DNA from 4 places in the Streptomyces sp. NPDC037242 genome. Region 1 is predicted to be linked to each of the others. Evidence: riboswitches for the same ligand, from Rfam matches in the RefSeq annotation. Region 1 holds a riboswitch; each other region holds the start of a gene.
What was found. A riboswitch is a leader RNA that binds a small molecule or an ion and turns the genes downstream of it on or off. The one in region 1 is predicted to bind cobalamin.
Positions count from the first base shown of each region.

Region 2: another riboswitch for cobalamin. It lies ahead of ACZ7GJ_RS25020 (ABC transporter substrate-binding protein); the one in region 1 lies ahead of metE (5-methyltetrahydropteroyltriglutamate--homocysteine S-methyltransferase).
Region 3: another riboswitch for cobalamin. It lies ahead of ACZ7GJ_RS30445 (energy-coupling factor ABC transporter permease); the one in region 1 lies ahead of metE (5-methyltetrahydropteroyltriglutamate--homocysteine S-methyltransferase).
Region 4: another riboswitch for cobalamin. It lies ahead of ACZ7GJ_RS34430 (cobalamin biosynthesis protein); the one in region 1 lies ahead of metE (5-methyltetrahydropteroyltriglutamate--homocysteine S-methyltransferase).

Region 1 is NZ_JBVJUY010000014.1:42,369-46,030, forward strand. Features, by position in the region: gene metE (5-methyltetrahydropteroyltriglutamate--homocysteine S-methyltransferase) at 1-1,298, opposite strand, end outside; cobalamin riboswitch at 1,465-1,690, opposite strand; gene ACZ7GJ_RS18445 (3-hydroxybutyryl-CoA dehydrogenase) at 1,835-2,719, opposite strand; gene aceB (malate synthase A) at 2,716-3,662, opposite strand, start outside.
Region 2 is NZ_JBVJUY010000022.1:107,856-111,517, reverse strand. Features, by position in the region: gene ACZ7GJ_RS25030 (ABC transporter ATP-binding protein) at 1-428, opposite strand, end outside; gene ACZ7GJ_RS25025 (FecCD family ABC transporter permease) at 425-1,453, opposite strand; gene ACZ7GJ_RS25020 (ABC transporter substrate-binding protein) at 1,450-2,439, opposite strand; cobalamin riboswitch at 2,476-2,613, opposite strand; tRNA gene ACZ7GJ_RS25015 (tRNA-Trp) at 2,721-2,794, opposite strand; gene ACZ7GJ_RS25010 (ankyrin repeat domain-containing protein) at 2,849-3,583, opposite strand; gene ACZ7GJ_RS25005 (DUF4352 domain-containing protein) at 3,658-3,662, shown strand, end outside.
Region 3 is NZ_JBVJUY010000032.1:95,628-99,289, forward strand. Features, by position in the region: gene ACZ7GJ_RS30435 (AMIN-like domain-containing (lipo)protein) at 1-340, shown strand, start outside; gene ACZ7GJ_RS30440 (flavodoxin family protein) at 381-1,094, opposite strand; cobalamin riboswitch at 1,183-1,378, shown strand; gene ACZ7GJ_RS30445 (energy-coupling factor ABC transporter permease) at 1,408-2,100, shown strand; gene ACZ7GJ_RS30450 (energy-coupling factor ABC transporter substrate-binding protein) at 2,100-2,450, shown strand; gene cbiQ (cobalt ECF transporter T component CbiQ) at 2,454-3,203, shown strand; gene ACZ7GJ_RS30460 (ATP-binding cassette domain-containing protein) at 3,200-3,662, shown strand, end outside.
Region 4 is NZ_JBVJUY010000042.1:37,156-40,817, reverse strand. Features, by position in the region: partial or broken gene ACZ7GJ_RS34435 (cobyric acid synthase) at 1-1,279, opposite strand, end outside; gene ACZ7GJ_RS34430 (cobalamin biosynthesis protein) at 1,276-2,274, opposite strand; cobalamin riboswitch at 2,312-2,460, opposite strand; gene ACZ7GJ_RS34425 (hypothetical protein) at 2,554-2,775, opposite strand; gene ACZ7GJ_RS34420 (inorganic phosphate transporter) at 2,804-3,662, opposite strand, start outside.

The DNA.
Region 1 (3,662 bases):
CGCTGGGCGGCGGCCCGGTCGGCGTACGGCTGGGAGCGGCGGCCGTCGGCGTCGGTGACGGCCGCGGTGCGGGCCCGGACGGCCCGGTCGTGGGTGAGGGCGGATGCGGCGCGGGAGGCCAGGTCGGCCCGGTTCGCGGCGAGTTCGGGCGCGATGGAGTCCGTGCCCCCGGTCAGTCCTCGGGCCAGGACGGAGATCTCCCGGGTCTTCTGCCGGGCGAAGGAGAGCCAGCGGCGGACCTGCGGATCGATGTCCCGCTCGGCGCCGGCGTCGAGCGGAACGTGCAGGAGGGAGCAGGACGCGGCGACGTCCACCCGGTCGGCGAGGCCCAGGAGAGTGCCGAGGGTGGCCAGCGACTTCTCGAAGTCGTTGATCCAGATGTTGCGGCCGTTGACGACACCGGCCACCAGCCGCTTGCCCGGCAGCCCGCCGACCGCTGCGAGGTCCTCCGGGTTGGCGCCGCCCGCCTCGGTGAAGTCGAGCGCCAGGCCCTCGACGGGGGAGGCGGCGAGCACCTGGAGGGCCTGGCCGAGCCGGCCGAAGTACGAGGCGACGAGCAGCTTGGGGCGGTCGGTCAGGGCGCCGAGGTCGCGGTAGGCGCGGGCGGCGGCCTTCAGCTCGGCCGGGGTGCGGTCCTGCACCAGGGCGGGCTCGTCGAGCTGCACCCACTGCGCCCCGGCGGCCCGCAGGGCCGCGAGGACCTCGGCGTAGACGGGGAGCAGCCGGTCCAGCAGCGCCAGCGGTTCGAAGTCCGCCGCCACGCCGGGAGCCGGCTTGGCCAGCAGCAGGTAGGTGATCGGGCCGACGAGCACGGGGCGGGCGGTGTGGCCGAGCGCGAGGGCCTCCTCCAGCTCGGCGACCTGCTTGGCCGGGTCGGCGGTGAAGACGGTGTCGGGGCCGAGCTCGGGGACCAGGTAGTGGTAGTTGGTGTCGAACCACTTGGTCATCTCCAGCGGGGCGGCGTCCCGGGTGCCGCGCGCCATCGCGAAGTAGCCGTCGAGCGCGTCGGCGGCGACGGCCGCGCGGTGCCGCTCGGGGACGGCGCCGACCATGGCACTGGTGTCCAGGACGTGGTCGTAGTACGAGAAGTCGCCGGTCGGGACTTCGGTGATGCCGGCCTCGGCCAGCTGCTGCCAGTTGGAACGGCGCAGTGCGGCCGCGGTCTCCCGGAGGGCGTCGGCGGTGACCCGGCCCTTCCAGTAGCCCTCGACGGCCTTCTTCAGTTCGCGGTTCTGGCCCTGGCGGGGGTAGCCGTACACGGTGGCTCGTGCTGCCGCGGCTGCGGGCTTGGCTGTCACGGAACTCTCCTTCGCGAGATGTGTCCAGGAACGCCCCGGCGACGGGACGTGGACGCGAAGGAACGACGCGGCGGGCGGCCCGTGGCGCGGAGCCGAAGCCCGCGTCTGCCGCTCGCTGTGTACGCCGACCCGCCCACGAGGTCACCGGGATGTCCGCACGCGAACGGTCGCGTGCGGGCAACGGGCAGGTCTTCGGACTCGCGGGCACGCCTGCCGGTCTCCCGGCGGGCACCTACTGGCCGTCGCTTCCCAGGACCGTTGTCCGGTCCCAGTGCGTATGACGGCGGTCGTTCCCGCTCACCGCTGCGGGGCAGTCCCGGATTCCCACCGGGTTCCCTCTTACGACGCATCCCGCCTGGCGGACGGGGCGAACCAGCTGCACCGGCCACCTTAGGGGATGTCCCGCGCTCCCCGCCGGGAGGGGTGTCAACGCGGCCCGCACGCACGCTCGGTGGGGCACGGCGACACCACTCGCCGTACCCCACCGTTCCCGCGCACCTCCGGGCACCCTCGGCCCGGAGACCTGCCGGGGCCCCTCAGCCCCGGCCGTAGGTGTGGAACCCGCGGCCGCTCTTGCGGCCCAGCAGCCCGGCCTGCACCATCCGCTGGAGCAGCGGGGGCGGGGCGTAGAGCGGTTCCTTGAACTCCTCGTAGAGGGATTCCGCGATGGCCGCGACCGTGTCCAGGCCGATGAGGTCGGCTAGCTTGAGCGGACCCATCGGGTGGGCGCAGCCCAGTTCCATGCCGGCGTCGACGTCTTCAGCACGTGCGAACCCGGATTCGGCCATCCGGATGGCCGACAGCAGGTAGGGGATGAGCAGGGCGTTGACGACGAATCCGGCCCGGTCCTGGGAACGGATCGTGGTCTTGCCCAGGGTGTCCCCGGCGAAGGCCTCCACGGCGGCGAGGGTGTCCGCCGACGTGTGGAGGGAGGACACGACCTCGACGAGCGGCAGTACGGGCACGGGGTTGAAGAAGTGCAGGCCCACCACCCTGTCGGCGCGTCCGGTCGCCATGCCCAGGCGCATGATCGGGATCGCGGAGGTGTTCGTGGCGAGGACGGCACCGGGGTCCGCGACGATCTTGTCGAGAGCGGTGAAGATCTCGGTCTTGACGTCGGGGTTCTCGGTGACCGCCTCGATGACCAGCTGGCGGTCGGCGAGGTCCTCCAGGTCCCCGGTGAACAGCAGTCGGGCCAGCGCGTCCTCCGCGGAGATCCGGTCCAGCCTGCCCCGCTGGACGGCGCGCTCCAGGGAGACGGCGATCCGCTCCCGGGCGGCGCGAGCGGCGGCGGCGTCCGACTCGGCGACGACGGTGTCCAGGCCGGCCCGGGCGCACACCTCGGCGATGCCGGCGCCCATCTGTCCCCCGCCGACGATGCCGACGCGCCGGATGGGGCTCGGCCGTACCGCGGCGTTCACGCGTTCACCTGCGCGGTGAGGGTGGCGGTGCGGACGAGGTGGCGGGTGTAGGCCTCGGGCGTGAAGAAGGCGGGGAGCTGGACCGACAGTGCCGTGTCCACGAAGACCTCGCGCGCTTCGAGGACGAGGGCCTGCGGGTCCTCGGCTTGCAGGGCGGCGCATTCGGCGTCGAGGAGGTCGATGACGGTGCCCCGGTCCACCCGGTCGTGTCGGAGCCACTGCCAGATCTGGACGCGGGCGATCTCCGCGGTCGCGGCATCCTCCATGAGGCCGTTCAGCGCTACGGCGCCGCTGCCGCGCAGCCAGGCGTCGAAGTAGCGCAGGGCGACGGCCACGTTGGAGCGGATGCCCTCGGAGCTCGGCGGGGCGGCGATCCGGCGGACGGACAGCAGATCGGCGGCGGTCACCTCGACGTCCTCACGCGTCCGCTCCAGCTGGTGGGGCCGGTCCCCCAGGACGTTGCCGAAGACCTCCCGGCAGACGGGGACGAGCCCGGGGTGCGCGACCCAGGAGCCGTCGAAGCCGTCCTCGGCCTCCCGCTCCTTGTCGAGCCGCACCTTCGCCAGGGCCGCGGTGTTGGCCTCCGCGTCCCGGCTCGGGACGTGGGCGGCCATCCCGCCGATGGCGTGGGCCCCGCGCCGGTGGCAGGTCCGTACGAGGAGCTCCGTGTAGGCCCGCATGAAGGGGGCGGTCATGGTGACCGCGGCCCGGTCCGGGAGCTGGAAGTCGGTGCGGTGGCCGAAGTTCTTGATCAGGCTGAAGAGGTAGTCCCAGCGGCCCGCGTTCAGGCCCGCGCTGTGCTCGCGCAGCTCGTAGAGGATCTCCTCCATCTCGAAGGCCGCCGTGATCGTCTCGATGAGCACGGTCGCGCGGACCGTGCCGCGGGCAATGCCGAGGAGGTCCTGGGCGTACAGGAAGATGTCGTTCCACAGGCGGGCCTCGT
Region 2 (3,662 bases), on a different contig from region 1:
CGCCCGGCGAGGGCGGCCGCGCCGACGGTCTCCAGCGCCCCGGCGACCTGGCGCGCGTCCTGCGGACCGTCCTGCTCCCAGAACCGCTTGTGCGGGCTGCGCCCCATCGCCACGACCTCGCGCACGGTCAGCCCGAAGGTGCCGCCCGCGTCCTGCGGCACGACCGCCACCCGGCGGGCGCGGTCCTTGACGCGCAGCACCGCCGCGTCCGCGCCGTCCAGCAGCACGCGGCCGGCCGTGGGCCGCAGCGCGCCGTAGACGCAGCGCAGCAGTGTGGTCTTGCCGCTGCCGTTGGGGCCGACCACTCCGACCGTCTCGCCGGGGCGGGCTACGAGGTCGACTCCGTGCAGCAGCGTGTGCCCGTCGGTCTCGTAACGCACGGCCTCGACCACGAGTTCCACCGGCCGCGATCCCGGATCCGCCGTCATCCGGCCACCCCCTCGGTACGGGTGGACCTGCGCAGCATCCACAGGAAGAACGGGCCGCCGACCAGCGCCGTGACCACGCCGACGGGGATCTCCTCGGGCGCCGCCGCGGTACGGGCGAGCAGGTCGGCCAGGGTCAGGAACACCGCCCCGCCCAGCGCGGCCACCGGCAGCAGCGCGCGGTGTCCGGCACCCACGACCATCCGGGCGGCGTGCGGAACCATCAGCCCCACGAAACCGATCGCCCCGCTGTAGGCCACCAGTACGCCGATGACGAGGGAGGTCAGGACGAAGACGGCCGCGCGGAACCGCCCGGTGTCCAGGCCCAGCGTCCGCGCGCCCTCCTCGCCCGCGAGCAGCAGGTCGAGCGGCCGGGCGAGGGCGACGAGCAGGCCGGTGCCGACGAGCAGCGCGGCCGCGGGCAGCGCCAGTTCGTCCCAGCGGGCCCCGCCCAGGCCTCCGAGGGTCCAGAACAGCACGCTGCGGACCTGGTCGGGGTGCGCGGCGAGCACGAGCACCAGGCTGGTGAGGGCGGACAGGACGTACTGGACGGCGACTCCGGCGAGGATCAGCCGGCCGGTGGTCATGGTGCCGCCGCGCCGGGCCATCGCGTAGACGGCGACGAGCGCGCCCATCGATCCGGCGAAGGCGGCCAGCGGCACGCCGACCCCGCCGGCGAATCCCGCGCCCGCGCCGAGGACGATGACCGCGACGGCTCCCGCCGAGGCCCCGGAGGAGGCCCCGAGCAGGAAGGGGTCGGCCAGCGGATTGCGCACCAGGGCCTGGAGCACGGTGCCCGCGACAGCCAGCCCCGCGCCGACGAAGACCCCGAGCAGGACCCGCGGCATGCGCACGTCCCACACGATGGAACCGAAGGCTCCGCCGCCCGGGCCGGGTCCGGCGAGCAGGATGTCGAGCACCCGGCCGGGCGCGATCCGCACCGGCCCGAGGGCCAGGCCCGCGACCGCGGACGCGGCCAGGGCGCAGCCGAGTACGAGGACGACGACCGGGGTACGGCGCCGCCTCACGCGGCGTCGGGGTGGAGCTGGCGGCCCAGGGACTCGACGGCGTCGGCGACGCGTACGCCGAGGACGGCCGAGGAGAGCGGGAGCACGACGAAGCGCTGGTTCTTGATCGCGGGAACCTGCGCCAGCGCCGGATCGTTCAACAGGCGCTGCTTCTTGGCTTCGACGGTGGTGCCGCCGTAGTCGTAGATGAGGACGATCTCGGGCCGCCGCTCGATGACCTTCTCCCACGACACGTCGCCGAAGGTGTCCTTGAGGTCGGCGAAGGTGTTCGTCCCGCCCGCCAGCGAGACGATCTGGTTCCCGATGCCGTCGCCTCCCGAGGTGAAGGCGGAGGCCTCGCCGGAGTCGTAGACGAAGACGGAGGGCTTGGCCCGGTCCTTCACACGCGCGGTGACGGCGTCGATGCGGCGCTGCTCGTCCTCGATGACCTTCGCGCCGCGCTCGGGCACGCCGAAGGTCCGTGCCACCTCGGTGATCTCGGTCTTGAGCTGTTCGAGACCGACCGGCCCTTCGGTGCAGTACTCCACACTGAGCCGCGAGTTGATGCCGGATCGGGCCAGTCCTTCGCGGTCGCGGCCCTGCGCCTTGTCGAAGGCGCTGGAGTAGCCGCCGTAGACGAAGTCGGGGTCGGCTCCGAGGAGGACCTCCTTGGAGGGGTACTCCTTGGCCAGCACCTTGATCTTGTCGTAGGCGGGCCGGTAGGCGGGCAGTACGGCGTCGTCCAGGTAGGCGGTCCCGGCGATCCGCTCCTCCAGCCCGAGGGCGAGGAGGATCTCGGTCGCGTGCTGGTTCATGGCGACGGCCCGTCGGGGCGGGGCCTGATAGGTGCTGCTGACCCCGCAGTTCGTGACGGTGTACGGGAATCCCGGCGCAGCGGCGGCCCCTGCCGCCGGGTCTCCCCCATCCGGGGAACCACCGCAAGCGGCCAGGGGTATCAGAAGTGAAACCGGCACAAATGCCCGCAGGAGTGCGCGAGAACGCGACATGGCGAAGCCTCTCCGGGGGATCCGCGTCCCCTGGTCGAAGTGAAGAGGCGGTGCGTCAGTGTCTGACTCCCAGATCCCTCGGGCGGGCTCCGGTCACAGTGGCGGGACCGCACCGGATTCGCACCGGTTTCCTGTCCTGCACCGCCTGGGTAACGCGGCCCAGTCTGCCAGACGCCCGGCGGCGGGCACCTCGGCGGTGAGGTGGGGGAACGACGAACGCCCAGGTGCGAGGGGTCTCGCGCCTGGGCGTTCGTTCACAACGGGGCCGTAGTACGGCGTTGCAGGGGCGGCAGGATTCGAACCTGCGGCCTTCGGTTTTGGAGACCGGCGCTCTGACCAGCTGAGCTACACCCCTTCGGCGAGACCAACCATGACACGGCAGGCGCCGAAGATCCACTGAATTCGGGGATCAACTCACGGGAATTTCGCGGCTCGTGCGGGCGCCGGCGGATCGGAGCCAGGCGATGAGGGGGCCATCGTCGCTGGTCAGAGCGATATCCAGGGGGGTCAGGTCGCCGTAGCCGATCCAGTTGATGTCCGCTCCTTGAGACAACAGGTATTGGGCAGTGGACAGTCGGCCCCCGTGGCAGGCACCCCAGAAGGCGCTGGTGACGTCCTCCCGGGACGCCCCGGCGGCGAGGAACTCCTCCACCCGGTCCAGGAGTCCGAGGGCCGCGGCGTCCTGGAGGTCGACACGGGCGCCGTGGTCGAGGAGGCGGCGCGCGGCGCGCCACTGGCCGAATCCGGTCGCGTCGGCCAGCGGGGTGCCGCCGCCGAGGAGGGCGCCCGGGGCCTCGATGTCCGCGCCCACCGCGATGAGCGCGTCGACGGCGGCCACGTCGTCATTGCTCGCGGCCCAGTGCAGTGGGGTTTCCGCGTGCGAACCGACGAACCGGGCTCCGGGATCCGCCCCGGCGGCCACCAGGGCGTGGATCACCTCCGTGGTCTGCGGGTAGTGCCCGGGCCAGTCGGTGGCGATGTGCAGCAGGCTGCGCTCCCCGGCGGCCGCGCCCCGCCGGACGATGCGGCAGGTCGCGAGCCCGGGGTTCGCGTCCAGGAGCCGACGCAGCTCCGACAGGTCGCCGGCGCGGATCGCTGCCGAGACGGAGACGGCGAGCGGGTCGCCGGATTCGAGGGAGAGCATGGGGATCAGGCTACGAGGGCGCACGCCGCTCCGGCCGGTGGCGGGACCGGGGGACGCGGAGGATCGTGGGCGGGGTGAT
Region 3 (3,662 bases), on a different contig from region 1:
CATCGACCTCCAGGGGTACGTGCCCCCGGTCACGGTCGAGGCCGTACCCGAGCTGGTCTACGACGGGTCCGGCAAGCCCGTACCGCTGGCCGGGAACCACTTCCTGTCGATCCGCCTGCACCCCGCCGCCGGTCACGACGACGCGGGGAACAACGTCTACCAGGGCCCCGAGCTCCAGAAGATCTACCTGAGCAAGCTCAAGGGGATCGCCCTGACCGGCGACTTCGAGGGGTACGTCACCTTCGGTGCCGCCTTCGACACCAAGCCCACCTACACCACCTCGGTCCTGCACTCGCCGGAGCGGCTCGTCGTCGACTTCCCGCATCCCTCCGTGTGCTGAGCGCCCGGTGCCCGGGGCGCCGCCGCGCGCCCCGGGCGGCTCAGCGGTGCTCGGGGTTGGGGAAGTCGAAGCGGCAGCCGGCGTCCCACTCGGAGCGCTGGTTGCCGTGCGCCGGCATGCCGCCGGCCCGCTTGAGGAGGGCGGCCAGGTGCATCAGGTTCCACGACATGAAGGCGGTGTTGCGGTTGGTGAAGTCGTTCTCCGGGCCGCCCGATCCGGGGTCGAGGTACGAGGGTCCGGGCCCGGCCTCGCCGATCCAGCCGGCGTCGCCCTGCGGGGGGATCGCGTAGCCGAGGTGCTGGAGGCTGTAGAGGATGTTCATGGCGCAGTGCTTGACGCCGTCCTCGTTCCCGGTGATCAGCGCCCCGCCGACGCGCCCGTAGTACGCGTACTGGCCCCGCTCGTTCAGGATCGAGGAGCAGGCGTAGAGCCGCTCGATCACCTGCTTCATCACGGAGCTGTTGTCGCCGAGCCAGATCGGGCCGCAGAGCACGAGGATGTCGGCGTCCATGATCTGGCTGTACAGGACCGGCCACTGGTCGCTCTCCCAGCCGTGCTCGGTCATGTCCGGCCAGACACCGGTGGCGATGTCGTGGTCCACGGCGCGGATCAGCGAGGTCCGGACGCCGGCCGCCGCCATGACGGCGCGGCTCCTGTCGATCAGGCCCTCGGTGTTGCTGGTCTCGGGCGAGCGTTTGAGCGTGCAGTTCACGTAGACGGCGGTCAGGTCCGAGTAGTCGAAGTCAGAGGCCACTCCCCCACCCTCCCCGGGGCCGCGCGGGCCCGCCACCGGACCGCGGCCGTACGAATCGGTGCAAGTTGTTACCGGTCCGTCCGGGCGACTAGGGTCAGCGGGCCTTGGTGTTCGGGAAGCCGGTGGGAAACCGGCGCGGCCCTCGCCACTGTGAACGGGAAGTCCGGCTCCACTCCTGCGGGAAAGCCACTGGGCTGTGCGGGAGGTTCCGCGCCGCCCGGGAAGGCGGAGACAGGGCATCACCACCCGTGAGCCAGGAGACCGGCCGGGGTGCGTTGTCCATCCACGAGGTGCTGGAGAGGTCTCCCTACTCATGCATATAGCCGAGGGGTTCCTGCCCCCTTTGCACGCGGTCGCCTGGGGCGCCGCGTCCGCTCCCTTCGTCGTACACGGTGTCCGGGCCCTCACCCGTGAGGTGAAGGCCAACCCCGAGAGCACGCTGCTGCTCGGCGCGTCCGGAGCGTTCACGTTCGTCCTTTCCGCCCTGAAGATCCCTTCGGTGACGGGCAGTTGCTCGCACCCCACCGGGACCGGGCTCGGAGCGATCCTGTTCCGGCCGCCGATCATGGCCGTGCTCGGCACGATCACCCTGCTGTTCCAGGCGCTGCTGCTGGCGCACGGCGGGCTGACCACGCTCGGCGCCAACGTCTTCTCCATGGCCATCGCAGGCCCTTGGGCGGGCTACGGGGTCTACCGGCTGCTGCGCCGCTTCGACCTCCCCCTGATGGTGACCGTCTTCTTCGGCGCCTTCTTCGCCGACCTGGTCACCTACTGCGTCACCAGCGTGCAGTTGGCGCTGGCCTTCCCGGACCCGGGTACGGGCTTTGCCGGTGCGCTCGCGAAGTTCGGCGGGATCTTCGCGGTCACCCAGATCCCGCTCGCGGTGAGCGAGGGCCTGCTGACCGTCCTCGTGATGCGGCTGCTCGTGCAGTCCAGCAAGTCGGACCTGGTCCGCCTGGGCGTCGCGAAGCTCACCGGGGACAAGCAGCAGGGAGCGGCGGCCTGATGGGCATCAAGATGAGCAAGAACACGAAGGTCAACGCTCTGCTGCTGCTCCTGGTGGCGGCGCTCGCCGTGCTCCCGATCGCGCTGGGGCTGGGCGAGGGCAAGGAGGAGCCGTTCACGGGCGCCGACGCGCAGGCGGAAGCGGCCATCACCCAGCTCAAGCCGGACTACGAGCCGTGGTTCTCCCCCCTGTACGAACCCCCGTCCGGGGAGGTCGAGTCGGCGCTGTTCGCGTTGCAGGCCGCCCTCGGAGCGGGCGTGCTCGCGTACTACTTCGGCGTGCGCAAGGGCCGCCGCCAGGGTGCGGCCGCCGCGCGCGAGGCCGCCGCCGAAGCCGCCCCGGAGTCCTAGGCGGTGCTGCCCATCGACGTAGCGGCCCACAGCAGCCGCTGGCGCCGCCGCCATCCGCTGGAGAAGGCGCTGCTCGGCCTCGGACTGACGGTCACCGCCGTGTCCCTCCCGCCCTGGCCCGGCGGGCCGTTGGTCGGCGCGGCGACCCTCGCCCTGCTGCTCGGCCCCGCCGGGGTGGGCGGACGGCAGCTGTGGCGTGCCTTCCGGATCCCGCTCGGCTTCTGCTTCACCGGCGCGCTGCCGCTGCTGTTCGCCGTCGGCGGTCCGGCCGGGCCGCTCTCGCTCGCCCCCGACGGGCCGCGCCATGCGGCGGAGCTGCTGCTGCGCACCTCGGCCGCCTCGCTCGGCGTGCTGCTGTTCGCCTTCACCACCCCGGTCTCGGACGTGCTGCCGCGGCTGGTGCGGGCGGGGGTGCCGGCCCCGGTGGTGGACGTGGCCCTGGTCATGTACCGGATCGGGTTCCTGCTGCTGGACTCGATGGCCCAGGTCCGCCGGGCCCAGGCGGCCCGGCTCGGGCACACCGGCCGGGCCGCGGTGTGGCGCTCCCTGGCGGGGCTCGCCGCGACCTCGTTCGTACGGGCCTTCGACCGCGCGGCCCGGCTCCAGGTGGGGCTGGCCGGGCGCGGCTACGACGGCGCGCTGCGGGTCCTCGTACCGGAGGCGGCGCTGTCGTGGCGGTTCCTGGCGGGGACCGCGGCCCTGCTGGCCGCACTGATCACCCTGACTCTCCTGCTGAAGGGGCTTTACCTGTGAGGCCGTTGGTGGAACTGGTGGGCGCGGGCTACGCGTACGAGGACGGCCCGGCCGTCCTGTCCGGCGTGGACTTCGCCATCGCGCAGGGACGGGCGCTGGTGCTGCTGGGCCGCAACGGCAGCGGGAAGACCACGCTGATGCGGCTGCTGAGCGGGGGCCTGCGGCCGGGTACGGGCGAGCTGCGGCTCGACGGCGCGGAGGTCGGCCACGACCGCAAGGGGCTGACGCGCCTGCGCACGGCGGTCCAGCTGGTGGTCCAGGACCCGGACGACCAGCTCTTCGCCGCCTCGGTGGAGCAGGACGTGTCCTTCGGCCCGATGAACATGGGCCTGGCGCCGCAGGAGGTACGGTCCCGCGTGGACTCGGCGCTGGCGGCCCTGGACATCACGGCCCTGCGGGACCGCCCGACGCACCTGCTCTCGTACGGGCAGCGCAAGCGCGCGGCCATCGCGGGCGCGG
Region 4 (3,662 bases), on a different contig from region 1:
TGCCCCAGACCGCGCCGACCCGGCACCCGTCCAGGAAGGGGGTTCCGCCGAGGACCTCCGCGACGCCGTGGTGGATCTCGTACCCCTCGACCGGCTCGCCGAGCGCCGAACCCACCGGCCGCGCGAGGGTCTTCTCCCGCTCGAAGCGGATGCGTACGGGCAGCAGGCCGAGGCCGTCCACGTCCCCCGCCCGGGATTCGACCTCGTCGGAGATCCGCTCGCCCAGCACCTGGAACCCGCCGCAGATCCCGAGCACCGGCCGGCCCTCCGCGGCCCGCCGGACCAGCGCGTCGGCCAGGCCGCGCTCGCGCAGCCAGGCCAGGGCCTTGACCGTGCCCCGGGTGCCGGGCACGACGACCAGGTCCGCGTCGGCCAGCTCCTCCGCCCGGTCCACGAACCGCACCACGACCCCCGGCTCCGCCGCGAGCGCGTCGACGTCCGTGAAGTTCGACATCAGCGGCACCGCGCACACCGCGACCCGCAGCACGTCCTCGCCGACCGGCGGGGCGACCACGGACTCCCGTACCGCGCCGCGCAGCGAGACCCGCAGCCCGTCCTCCTCGTCGATGCCCAGTCCGTGCTGGAAGGGCAGCACCCCGTACGTCGCCCGCCCGGTGAGCCCGCGCAGCATCTCCATGCCGGGCTCCAACAGGGAGACGTCCCCGCGGAACTTGTTCACCAGGTACCCGGCGATCAGCGACTGGTCCTCGGGCGAGAGCAGCGCCGTCGTGCCGAAGAAGGACGCGAAGACCCCGCCGCGGTCGATGTCCCCGACCACGACCACCGGGAACCGCGCGGCCCGCGCGATGCCCATGTTCACGATGTCGGTCCGGCGCAGGTTGATCTCGGCCGGACTCCCCGCCCCCTCGCAGATCACGGCGTCATACGTGCCCCGCAGCTGCTCCAGGCAGTCCGTGACGATGCCGAGCAACTGCTCCTGCCGCCCGCCGTGGTAGCCGCGGGCGCTCATCTCGCCCACCGGCTTGCCCAGCAGCACCACCTGGCTGCTGCGGTCGCTGCCGGGCTTGAGCAGCACCGGGTTCATCAGCGCGGTCGGCTCCACGCGCGCGGCCTGCGCCTGCATCGCCTGCGCACGCCCGATCTCGGCGCCCTCGCGCGTCACGAAGGAGTTCAGCGACATGTTCTGCGCCTTGAACGGGGCCACCTTCACGCCCTGCCGGGCCAGCCAGCGGCAGATGCCCGCCGTGACCACGCTCTTGCCCGCGTCCGATGTCGTACCGGCGACGAGCAGTCCGCCGCCGCGCTTCGCGCCGCTCATGCGCGCCGCCCCTTCCTCGTCATGCGGGAGACCCGGGAGACCTGGGAGGCCTTGGAGACCTGGGAGACCAGCAGCCGGGCCGACACACAGGCTCCCAGAGCCAGCCACGTCACCTGCCGCGACAGCCGTACCGCCCGCTCGATGTCCGCGACCTGCACCGGCCGCCCCTGCGCGCCGTTCAGCACGGCCCGGTGCTCGACCCGGCCGCCGTACGCGAGGGTGCCGCCGAGGCGTACGCCGAGAGCCCCGGCGAACGCGGCCTCCACGGGCCCGGCGTTCGGGCTCGGGTGGGCGGCGGCGTCCGCGCGCCAGGCCCGTACGGCCCCCCTCCGGTCGGGTCCGGCCAGTACGGCGGCGAGCGCGGTCAGCCGGGCGCCCGGCCAGCCCGCGACGTCGTCCAGCCGGGCCGAGGCCCAGCCGTAGCGCAGGTAGCGGGGCGACTTGTGGCCGACCATCGCGTCCAGGGTGTTCACGGCGCGGAAGGCCAGCAGCCCGGGGACGCCGGCGAGGGCTCCCCAGACCAGGGCCCCGACCACCGCGTCGGAGGTGTTCTCGGCGACCGACTCCACGACGGCGCGGGCCATCTGCTGCTCGTCCAGGGAGTGCGGGTCGCGCCCGCACAGGTGCGGCAGCCGCTCCCGGGCCACCTCGGCGTCCCCGGCGGCGAGCGCGCCGCCGATGGCGCGGGCCTCCCGGCCCAGCGAGGTGCCGCCCACGACGGCCCAGGTGGCGGCGGCGGTCAGGGCGATCCGGGCGGCCGCGGGCCGGGAGCGCACGGCCCGTGCGCCCAGCGCGCCGACAACGGCCGCGCCCCCGGCGCACACCAGGGTGTGCAGGGCGCCCCGGGCGCGGTCGTCGCGCCACAGGGCACGCTCGACGGCGGCGGCGGTCCGTCCGAAGGCGGCCACGGGGTGCCCACGGCGAGGATCACCGAGGATCCGGTCGCCGATCAGGCCGGCCGTGGCGCCGTACGCGAAAACGCGATCGGCACGCATGGTGGCAGGTATGTCCTCACTCAGGGTCCGCGCCCTGGTTCGACGTGACCGGCGGCGAGAGTTCCTGGCTCCCGGATCCACTCGGCAGAGCGTCCGGTGACAGTGGCGGGACCGCGCCGGATTCGCACCGGACTTCCTCTCCATGCCGCCGTATTGGCTCGGGCAGTCCACCACGCACCGCGAACGCCCGTCAACTCGCCGTTGACCTGCGGCGGGGTACGCGAAAGCTCCCCCCGGGAGAAACCCGGAGGGAGCCCTGACGCGTGGTGTGCGAGTGCCTCAGCTGACGATCAGGTAGATCGCGTAGGTCACGGCCGCCGCGCACAGTGCGAAGCAGGCGTACGCGCCGCTGCGGGCCAGGGTGGCGGTGCCGCCCTGTTCGGTGGCGGCCTCGTGCTTGGAGAGGCCCACGAGGCCCAGGGTGAAGAGGGCCACGAGCGCGACGGTGGCGGAGAGGCTGACCCCGAAGACGGAGCCGAGTGCTGCCCAGTCGATCTTCATACTGCCGTTTCCTCTGTCGTTCTCGGGGTCAGACCGCGGCGGCCGGAGCCGCAGGGGTCGCCGGGGTGGCCGTCGTGGCCGGGATGGTGGCCTTGAGGGCGTCGTCCGTCACCGCGGCGGTCGTGCCCGCGATCGGCGGGACGGCGACGGCGGCCATGGCGGTGGTGACCACACCGGGCTGCTCGGCTTCGGCGCCGGCCGGCTCCACGTCGTTGACGTTGTTGTGGTCGACGACCTGGCGGCGGGAGATGACCCAGATGGCGACGCACGAGGCGACCAGGAAGACCGCCACGCCGGTGACGCCGACGTCACCGGTGCGCATGACCAGCTCGGCGCCGGAGGCGACGAGGGCGGCGGCCGGCAGGGTCAGGCCCCACGCGATGAACATGCGGGTGGCGGTGGACCAGCGGACCACACCGCCCTTGCGGCCCAGGCCCGCACCCATGACGGCGCCGGAGCACGCGTGCGTGGTGGAGAGGGAGAAGCCGAGGCTGGAGGAGGCCAGGATGACGCTGGCGGCCGAGGTCTGGGCGGCGAAGCCCTGCTGCGGCTGCAGGTCGGTCAGGCCGCTGCCCATGGTGCGGATGATGCGCCAGCCGCCGAGGTAGGTGCCCATCGCGATGGCCAGGCCGGCGGAGACGATGACCCAGACCGGCGGGTTGGAGCCGGGGGCGAGCGCACCGCCGGCGACGAGCGCCAGGGTGATGATGCCCATCGTCTTCTGGGCGTCGTTGGTGCCGTGCGCGAGGGAGACGAGGCCGGCCGAGGCGATCTGACCGGCGCGGTAGCCCTTGGTGGAGGTCTTCTCGTCGACCTTGTTGCCGAGCTTGTAGGTGAGCTTGGCGGCCAGCATCGCGGCGATGCCGGCGACCAGGGGCGCGGCGATC